DNA from 2 places in the Fusobacterium perfoetens ATCC 29250 genome. Region 1 is predicted to be linked to the other one. Evidence: riboswitches for the same ligand, from Rfam matches in the RefSeq annotation. Region 1 holds a riboswitch; the other holds the start of a gene.

Region 1 (4,432 bases):
AGCGTCTTTAGTAGGATTTAATCCACCTTCCATAGCAAAGTTTCCGTTTATTACAGCGAAATCTATATCAGTTAAAACACGAGGTAATTGAGCAGCCTCTAAAGGTTTAAATTTTAATTTTTTAGGATTTTTAGCTATATCAAACTCTGTTGAATAAAGATTTGTAGGGTCTTTTAAAGTTATAATTCCATTGTTGTGAAGAAGTATTAAAGCTCTTCCTCCATTAGATGGGTCATTAGGTATAGCCACAGTTGCCCCTTTTTTAATATCATCAAGTGAAGAGTATTTTTTAGAGAATAGCCCTAATGGTTCTACATGGACATTTCCAGCATTAGCTAAGTCTAATTTTCTTTCTTCAGCAAATTTTTCTAAATAAGGATAATGTTGGAAGAAGTTAGCGTCTAACTCCCCATCACTTAAAGCTAGGTTAGGAGTTACATAGTCAGTAAACTCTACTATTTTAAGTTCAATTCCCTCTTTTGCTAGTTCAGGTTTAACAACTTCTAATATTTCAGCATGAGGTACAGGAGTTGCTCCTACTTTTAAAGTAGCCCCAAAAGAAGTAGCTCCAAGAGCTAATGAAAGTAATCCAGTTAAAGCAAGTAGTCTAAAGTTTTTTTTCATAAACATCATCTCCTTAAAATTTTTATATAATTAAATATTATCTATTTTTTTTAATTCTATATACTAGATAGTTTCCAAAAGATTGAATAAGTTGAACTAAAATTATAATTACTATTACAGAGTAAATCATAATGTCAGTTTTAAATCTTTGGTATCCAAATCTTATAGCCAAATCTCCAAGTCCACCAGCCCCTATTGTACCAGCCATAGCTGAATATCCAATAAGACTTATAACAGTAACAGTAAGACCATGAATAAGATGAGGTAAAGTTTCAGGAATCATAACCTTAAATATTATAGTGAAGTTACTTGCTCCCATACTAGAACTTGCCTCAATAAGTCCCTTGTCAATTTCACTTAAAGCTCCCTCAACCATTCTAGCTACAAAAGGAGCTGCTGATATTGAAAGAGGTACTATAGCAGCTGTTACACCTATAGTTGTACCAACTATTATTCTTGAAAGTGGAAATACACAAATCATAAGAATAATAAAAGGAAAAGACCTTAAAGTATTGATACATACTTCTAAAAATTTATTTAAAGTTGGTTTTTCTAATATATTTCCTGGTCTAGTTACCACTAGAAGAATACCAATTGGAAATCCTATTAACATAGAAAATATAGTTGAGAAGAATACCATGTATAAAGTCTCTAAAGTTGAAGTAAGAATCATATTAAATACCATCGTATATCACCTCCACAAAAACTCCCTCTTCTTTGAACCAGTTTATAGCATCTTTTTGTTCATCTAAATGTCCAGAAAGTTCTATAAATAAGTGTCCTACTTGCATAGTAGAAAGATTTTCAATAGAACCTCCAATTATACTAAAATCTATATCAAATTTCTTAATAGCTTTTGAAAGTATAGGTTCTTCAGCTATAGAACCAAGGAATTTAAGTTTAATAATACTTTTTCCTTCTCTCTTAACCAATTCAACAGTAGTTTGGTTATCATTTGGAAGATTAGATATAAGTTCTTTTGTTATTTCAGCTTGAGGAGCTGAGAAAATATGGTGAACTCCACCTGTTTCTACTATTTCTCCATTGGCCATTACAGCTACTTTGTTACAAATATCTCTAATAACTTCCATTTGGTGAGTTATCATAACTACAGTAAGTCCAAGTTTCTTTTGTATATTTTTTATAAGTTCAAGAATAGATTTTGTAGTTTTAGGGTCTAAGGCTGAAGTAGCCTCATCTGAAAGTAATATTTCAGGGTTATTAGCCAAGGCTCTAGCTATGGCTACCCTTTGTTTTTGTCCTCCACTTAATTGACTAGGATAAGAATTTTTCTTTTCAGAAAGTTCTACAAGCTCTAAAAGTTCATCTACTCTTTTATCTATATCTTTTTTATTCCAATTAGCTATTTCAAGAGCAAAGGCTATATTTTCTCCCACTGTTCTTGAAGATAAAAGGTTGAAGTGTTGGAATATCATTCCGATTTTCTTTCTTTTTTCAAGTAACTCTTGTTTTCCAAGGGAAACTATATTCACCCCATCTATTATTATCTCTCCACTAGTAGGCTCTTCAAGTCTATTTAAAAGCCTAATAAGAGAAGATTTTCCAGCTCCACTAAGTCCAATTATTCCAAAAATATCTCCTTTACTAATATGTAAATTGACATTTTTTACAGCATGAAGACCATTAGGATATATTTTGTTAGCATTCTTAATATAAATCATTTAACATCCCTCTTTTCTTTGATTGTGTAAAATAAAATTGTAAAAAAAAACTCTAAATTATCTACATCAAGATAACTTAGAGGATATTGCGATTGTTTATTGGTCATCGCCATCTATCTGGAATTAGCACCACACCAAAATAGTAGGTTGCTGAAACATCATAGGGCCAGTCCCTCAGTTTCTCTTGATGGATTATTTTTTTGTTTGAGCTATGATATAATAAAAAAAGATATTTGTCAATAGAAAAATAAAAAAATCTAAAAAAAACTTGAAAAATCAAAAAAATAATGTATGATAATCTTAAAGAGAACAAATTTCAAGTTATTATTGGAGGTAGACTTTGAAAAGAGAAGATTATATAAGTTGGGATGAATATTTCATGGGAGTTGCTCTACTTTCAGGAAAAAGAAGTAAAGACCCAGGAACTCAAGTAGGAGCTTGTATTGTTACTGAGGATAAAAAAATAGTTGGTGTAGGATACAATGGACTTCCTTTAGGTTGTGATGATGATGAACTTCCTTGGGATAGAGAGGGGGATTTTTTAGAAACAAAATATCCTTATGTTTGTCATGCTGAATTAAACGCCATACTTAACAGTACAAAAAATTTAAAAGGTTGTACTTTATATGTAGCTCTTTTCCCATGTAATGAGTGTGCCAAAGCCATAATTCAAAGTGGTATAAAAGAGATAGTATTTTTATCAGAAAAATATAGTGGTACTCCTACAGATATAGCTTCAAAAAAAATGCTTGATATGTCAGGAGTAAAATATAGGAAATTAAAAACAAATAGAAAAACAATAGTTCTAAATTTTGATGAATAGTAATAAAGGGGAGAAATACATAATGAGAAAACTTACAATAAAATGTCCAAACTGTAAAAAAAAGATGAGAATAATCAATAAACCAGCAAAATTTAAATGCCCATCTTGTGGACATATATATAAAGCTACTAGATTTTCTTTAATAGGACATAATATTACAAGCTTTTTTACAGGAATAGTTGATACTGTTAGAGATGCTAAAAATAATATTGTTTACAAATATAATTCAGCTAAGGCTACATACAGATATATGAGCCAACTTAAGAAAAATATGAAAAATGACCCTAATTGGTCAAATTATAGAAATCAACAAAGAGAAGAAAAACAAATGAGAGATGCCAATAAAAAATCTTTTAAAGATTTCTTTAAAAGAAAAAAATAAAACCCAAAAATATTCCTTTTAGGTATAAAATTGATTATATGTTAAAATGAAAATTTTTATAAAAATATTAAATTAATAAAAAAAATAAAAATTTATGGTTATTAAGAAAAACAAAACTCAAAAATATTCCTTTTAGGTATAAAAATTATTATATGTTATAATAAAAAATTTATTATAAAAATATATTTAATAAAATAATATTAAAAAAATCATTTGTTTATATAATAATTTCTTGACTTTTAGAAAAAAACTGATATAATATTTCCATAAAAATTAAAAAGAAAGGAGATAAACATGAAAAGATTTTTAATAGCTAATGTTAACCCCACAGTACCTAGAGTGGATTTGCATTAATGATTTAGTTATCATAGATGCAAATCCTTATTGTGCTGAGGTTTGCATCTATGGCTATTGAAAATAAAATGTTTATTTCGTTATTATAAAGCCATTTAGATGTATTTCTAAATGGCTTTTTGTTTTTTAAGAAAAAGAGGTGAAAGATAGATGTTAAAAGTCCCGAGAATAAAAGGAATAGTAAATATTGATACCCTGAGTAAATAAAATTTTTAAAATATATGGAGGATAATATGGCAACAACAGAAACTTTAATAACTTTTGTGATTTATTTAATATTTTTAATGGCAGTAGGAATTTATTTTTATAAAAAAACTGAAACAGCTGAAGACTATGTTTTAGGTGGTAGAGGAATGGGGTCTTGGGTTACAGCTCTATCAGCTCAAGCTAGTGATATGAGTGGTTGGTTATTGATGGGATTACCAGGAGCTGTGTATATGACAGGTATGAGTCAAACATGGACAGCTATAGGACTTACTTTAGGAACTTATCTAAACTGGAGAATTCTTGCTCCAAAATTGAGAGTTCAAACAGAAGAAACAGATAGTATGACACTACCTAATTTCT
Region 2 (4,432 bases), on a different contig from region 1:
TTATATTTTTTTATAAGGAGAGCTTTCTTAATAAATTTATCTTCCCCTTCTTTTAAACTTATTGAGTTTACAACAGGTTTCCCAGGAATATTTTTAAGAGCTCTTTTAATTACAGAAAAATCGGAAGAATCTATCATTACAGGATATTTTGATATTTCATTATCATTTTGAATTATTCTTAAGAATTTTTCCATTTCAATTTCAGATTCAAGGAGTCCATCATCCATATTTATATCTATTATTTTAGCTCCTTGTTCTATTTCTCTTCTTGTAATATCTAAAGCTTTAATATAATTTTTTTCTACTATCAAACTCTTGAAAATTTTAGAACCAGCTACATTATTTCTTTCTCCTACTATAGTAAATTTATTTTCAAAATTATATATTTCATTTCCTGATAAATATCCAGTAATTTTAAAATTCTCTTGAAATTTTCTAGGCTCTTTTTCTTTTACAAGTTCAGATATTTTTCTTATATGCTCAAAAGTAGTTCCACAACAACCACCTAAAATATTTATTTCTTTTTTATCTACTAATTCTTTTAAATGTTTTGCTGTTATTTCAGGGGTTTCATCATATTCTCCATTTTCATTTGGAAGACCAGCATTAGGGTATAAAGATACTGGCTTTTTAATAAATTTACCTAATTTTTGAATAAGAGGAATTAATTCTTTGGCTCCAAAAGAACAGTTAAAACCATAAGAGATAATAGAATCTCTGTCTAAAGATACAATTAGAGATTCAATACTTTGACCAGTGAATATTTTCCCTTCTTTATTTACAGTAGCAGAAATCATTATAGGAAGTTTTATATTTTTTTCTTTCATAATTTCTTCAGCAGCTATTACACAACACTTAGCATTAAGTCCATCAAAAATTGTTTCTATAAGTAAAAGGTTTACTCCTCCATCAATTAATCCTCTTATTTGTTCTTTATATGCTTCTTTTAAAGTATCAAAATCCAAAGTTCTATCATAAGGATTTTTTCCACTAGGAATAGTAAGAGATTTACTTGTAGGTCCAATAGAACCAGCAAGATATATTTTCCTATTACTAGCTTTAATTACTTCTTTAGCTAACTCAGCACTTTTTTTACAAAGTTCATAAACTTTATCTTCTATTTTATATTTTTCTAAAGAAATACAGTTACAGTTAAAAGAGTTGGTTTCTAAAATATCAGCACCAGCTTCTATATATTTTTTATGTATATCTTTTATAATATCAGGTCTAGTTAAATTTAAAATTTCATTACAACCTTTTTTTCCTAAAAAATCTTCTGAAGTTAAATTATAGTTTTGAATGGCTGTTCCCATAGCTCCATCTAAAACTAATACTTTCTTTTTTAAATCTTCTCTAATATCCATTATTTTCATCTCTCTTTCTTAAGATACTTCCAATATTTTCCATTATTTTTTTAGAAGCCTCTACTCTATTCATTGTATAGATATGTATTCCAGAAACATCATCAGAAATTAATTCTACAATTTGTTCCATAGCATAAGCAATTCCAGCTTCTCTCATGGCTATTGGATTATTTTCATATCTATCTAATATTTTTTTTAATTTTGGAGGGATACTACAACCACACATAGAAGTTATTTTTCTAATTTGTTTACCATTTGTTATTGGCATTATTCCAGCAATTAATGGAATATCTATATTTAATTTTTTTAATTTTTCTTTAAACTCATAAAATTTTTCATTATCAAAAAAGATTTGTGAAATTAAAAAATCTGTACCACTTTCTATTTTATTTTTTAAATTAAAAAGGTCTAAAATATCATTAGTTTCTTGATGACCTTCAGGATAAAAAGCACCACCTATTGAAAAATTTTCTTTAGTTTTTATATGTTTTATTAAATCACTAGCATATAAAAAATCTCCTTTTTCAATATTTCCATTTTGAGGAATATCTCCTCTTAAAGCCATAATATTTTCAATATTGTTGTTTTTTAATTCTTCTAAAATTTTATCAATTTCATTTTTCTTAGCCCCTATACAAGTAAGATGTGCAAGAGCTTCTATTTTATTTACATTTTTAATTTTCGAGGCTATAGACACACTATTTCTTCTAGTACTTCCACCAGCTCCATATGTAACACTCATAAAATCTGGTTTTAAAATGGATAATTCATCAATTGCATGATAAACATCTTCTAGAGTATATATATTATTAGGTGGAAAAACTTCAAAAGATATTGTTGGTTGTTTTTTAGTAAATAATTCTGCTATTTTCATTTATACCTCCAAAATAAAAAAACTTCTTTTAATCTGATAGATAAAAGAAGTTTGATTTGTATATACTTACCATCTATCAGGAATTAGCACCACACTATTTACAGTAGGTTGCTGAGATATCATAAGGCCTGTCCTTCAATCTCTCTATATGGATTAATAATTTTAATAATTCTATCATAAGCTGTTTTTAATGTCAATAATAAACTTAATTATAGAAAAAATTTTTTTAAAGTAAAATAAAAAGGAAGAAAACAACAAAAGTTGAAATCTTCCTCTTAATTATAAATATAATTTTTATTAGTCTAATTGTTCCATTATTTCATCTGGAATATCGAAGTTAGAGTAAACTTCTTGAACATCGTCTAAATCATCTAAAGCATCATATAAAACCATAACTTTTTTTGCTGTATCTAAATCAGTAATAGCAACTTTGTTTTCTGGTATCATAGTAATTTCTGCTTCATCATATTTATATCCAGCATCTGTTAAAGATTGAAGAACATTTTGGAATTCAGCTGGGTCTGTTAAAACTTGGAATTCTCCATCTTCTTCAATTATATCTTCAGCTCCAGCATCCAAAGCAACCATCATAAATTCTTCTGAATCAGCTATATGTTCAGCTAAGAAAATAATTTCTCCTTTTTTATTGAACATCCAAGATACAGCTCCGTCAGCTCCTAAGTTTCCACCTTTTCTTGAAAATGCAGTTCTAACTTCAGAAGCAGATCTATTTTTATTATCAGTAACTACATCAACTATGAAAGCTGTTCCAGCTGGTCCATATCCTTCATATCTCATTTCGATATAGTCTACTCCTCCTAATTCTCCAGTTCCTTTTTTAATAGCTCTTTCTAATATATCTTTAGGCATATTTCCAGCCTTAGCTTTATCAATAGCAAGTCTAAGTCTTGGGTTGAAAGAAGGGTCTCCTCCACCTTCTCTAGCAGCTATTGTTAATTCTTTTCCTAATTTAGTGAATAAACTAGCTCTCTTCTTATCTTGAGCTCCTTTTCTATGTTGTATGTTATTCCATTTACTATGTCCTGACATTAAAATCCTCCTAAATAAAAAATCCTTTCTAGTTATTTTAGCACAATAATTTAAAATTTTCAATATTTTAAACTAACCACTTATAAAATTTCTATTATTTCTTTTTCTGTTATAAGCTTATTAACTTTCTTATCAAATATATCACCAGAAAAGCTATTATCTATTTGAAAAGAGTAAACTAGAGATATTTTAAAAGAATCATTATAAAGAGGATTAGAAAGAAATCTATCATAATACCCTTTTCCAAAACCAATTCTATCTCCTAAGTTGTTAAAAACAATACCAGGGACTATTATTAAATCTATTTTTTCTTTAAAAATTTCTCCAATAGGTTCTGTAACTCCAAAAACTCCAGAGAAAAAATTTCCTTCATCTTTTATAGGAACTATTTCATTATTAATAATTCTTGGTAATATTAAAGTTTTTCCTTGAGATTTTATAAAATTATTTAATTCTTTGGTTTCAACTTCATTTTTAAAAGACATATAACTCATAATAGTTTTAGAATTTTTTAAAATATCTTCATTTAAAAAATTAGATATTATTTTTTTACTTAATAAATTTTTTTCTTCTAAAGATAAAGATTCTCTTTTTCTTTTAATTTCTTTTCTAAGAGTATTTTTTCTTTCATTATTCATTGTTACTTTCTTCCTCATTATTAGTAGAATTTAAAATATCTAATTCTTTTTTTACAAGAAGTAAATCTTTCCAAAATTCAAGAGGTGCTTTAGATTTTTTACCACTATTTTCACGAACCTCTTTTATATATTTAACATCATAAGTTATTAAAACTTTTATTCCAGCCTTCCAATCTATAAGTTTTCCTCTTTCTTTTACAAAGTCTACTTCTCTACCAAGTAGAGCCTCAGCTGAATATTGTCCTAAAGTTACAATGATTTTTGGTTCAATAAGAGCAATTTGCATATGAAGTAATTCTTTTAAGAAATCTTGTTCATCAGAGAAAAAATCTTTATATTTTATTTTACATTTTGTAAGAGTAGTTATGTAGTAATCTTCAGGAATAAATTCTCCCATATCACAAAGTCTTATCAAAAATTCTCCAGTAGAGCCTATTGAAACTTTTAAATCTTCGTTTTCATAGAGGTCATTTTCATCTCCAATAAAAAGAAGATTAGCATTTTTA

What was found. Region 1 has a riboswitch for S-adenosylmethionine ahead of T364_RS0105205 (methionine ABC transporter ATP-binding protein). Riboswitches for the same ligand answer to the same signal wherever they lie in the genome.
Region 2: it holds a riboswitch for S-adenosylmethionine, as region 1 does, so the genes downstream of both, metF (methylenetetrahydrofolate reductase [NAD(P)H]) here and T364_RS0105205 (methionine ABC transporter ATP-binding protein) in region 1, are expected to answer to the same signal.

The regions. Positions count from the first base shown of each region.
Region 1 covers NZ_JHXW01000011.1:80,917-85,348, forward strand. Annotated here, with positions in the region: gene T364_RS0105195 (MetQ/NlpA family ABC transporter substrate-binding protein) at 1-624, opposite strand, end outside; gene T364_RS0105200 (methionine ABC transporter permease) at 662-1,309, opposite strand; gene T364_RS0105205 (methionine ABC transporter ATP-binding protein) at 1,299-2,306, opposite strand; SAM riboswitch class I at 2,413-2,500, opposite strand; gene T364_RS0105210 (deoxycytidylate deaminase) at 2,686-3,129, shown strand; gene T364_RS0105215 (hypothetical protein) at 3,152-3,511, shown strand; gene putP (sodium/proline symporter PutP) at 4,099-4,432, shown strand, end outside.
Region 2 covers NZ_JHXW01000006.1:54,594-59,025, reverse strand. Annotated here, with positions in the region: gene metH (methionine synthase) at 1-1,367, opposite strand, end outside; gene metF (methylenetetrahydrofolate reductase [NAD(P)H]) at 1,354-2,238, opposite strand; SAM riboswitch class I at 2,288-2,393, opposite strand; gene T364_RS0103450 (YebC/PmpR family DNA-binding transcriptional regulator) at 2,536-3,288, opposite strand; gene T364_RS0103445 (5-formyltetrahydrofolate cyclo-ligase) at 3,369-3,926, opposite strand; gene T364_RS0103440 (uracil-DNA glycosylase family protein) at 3,919-4,432, opposite strand, start outside.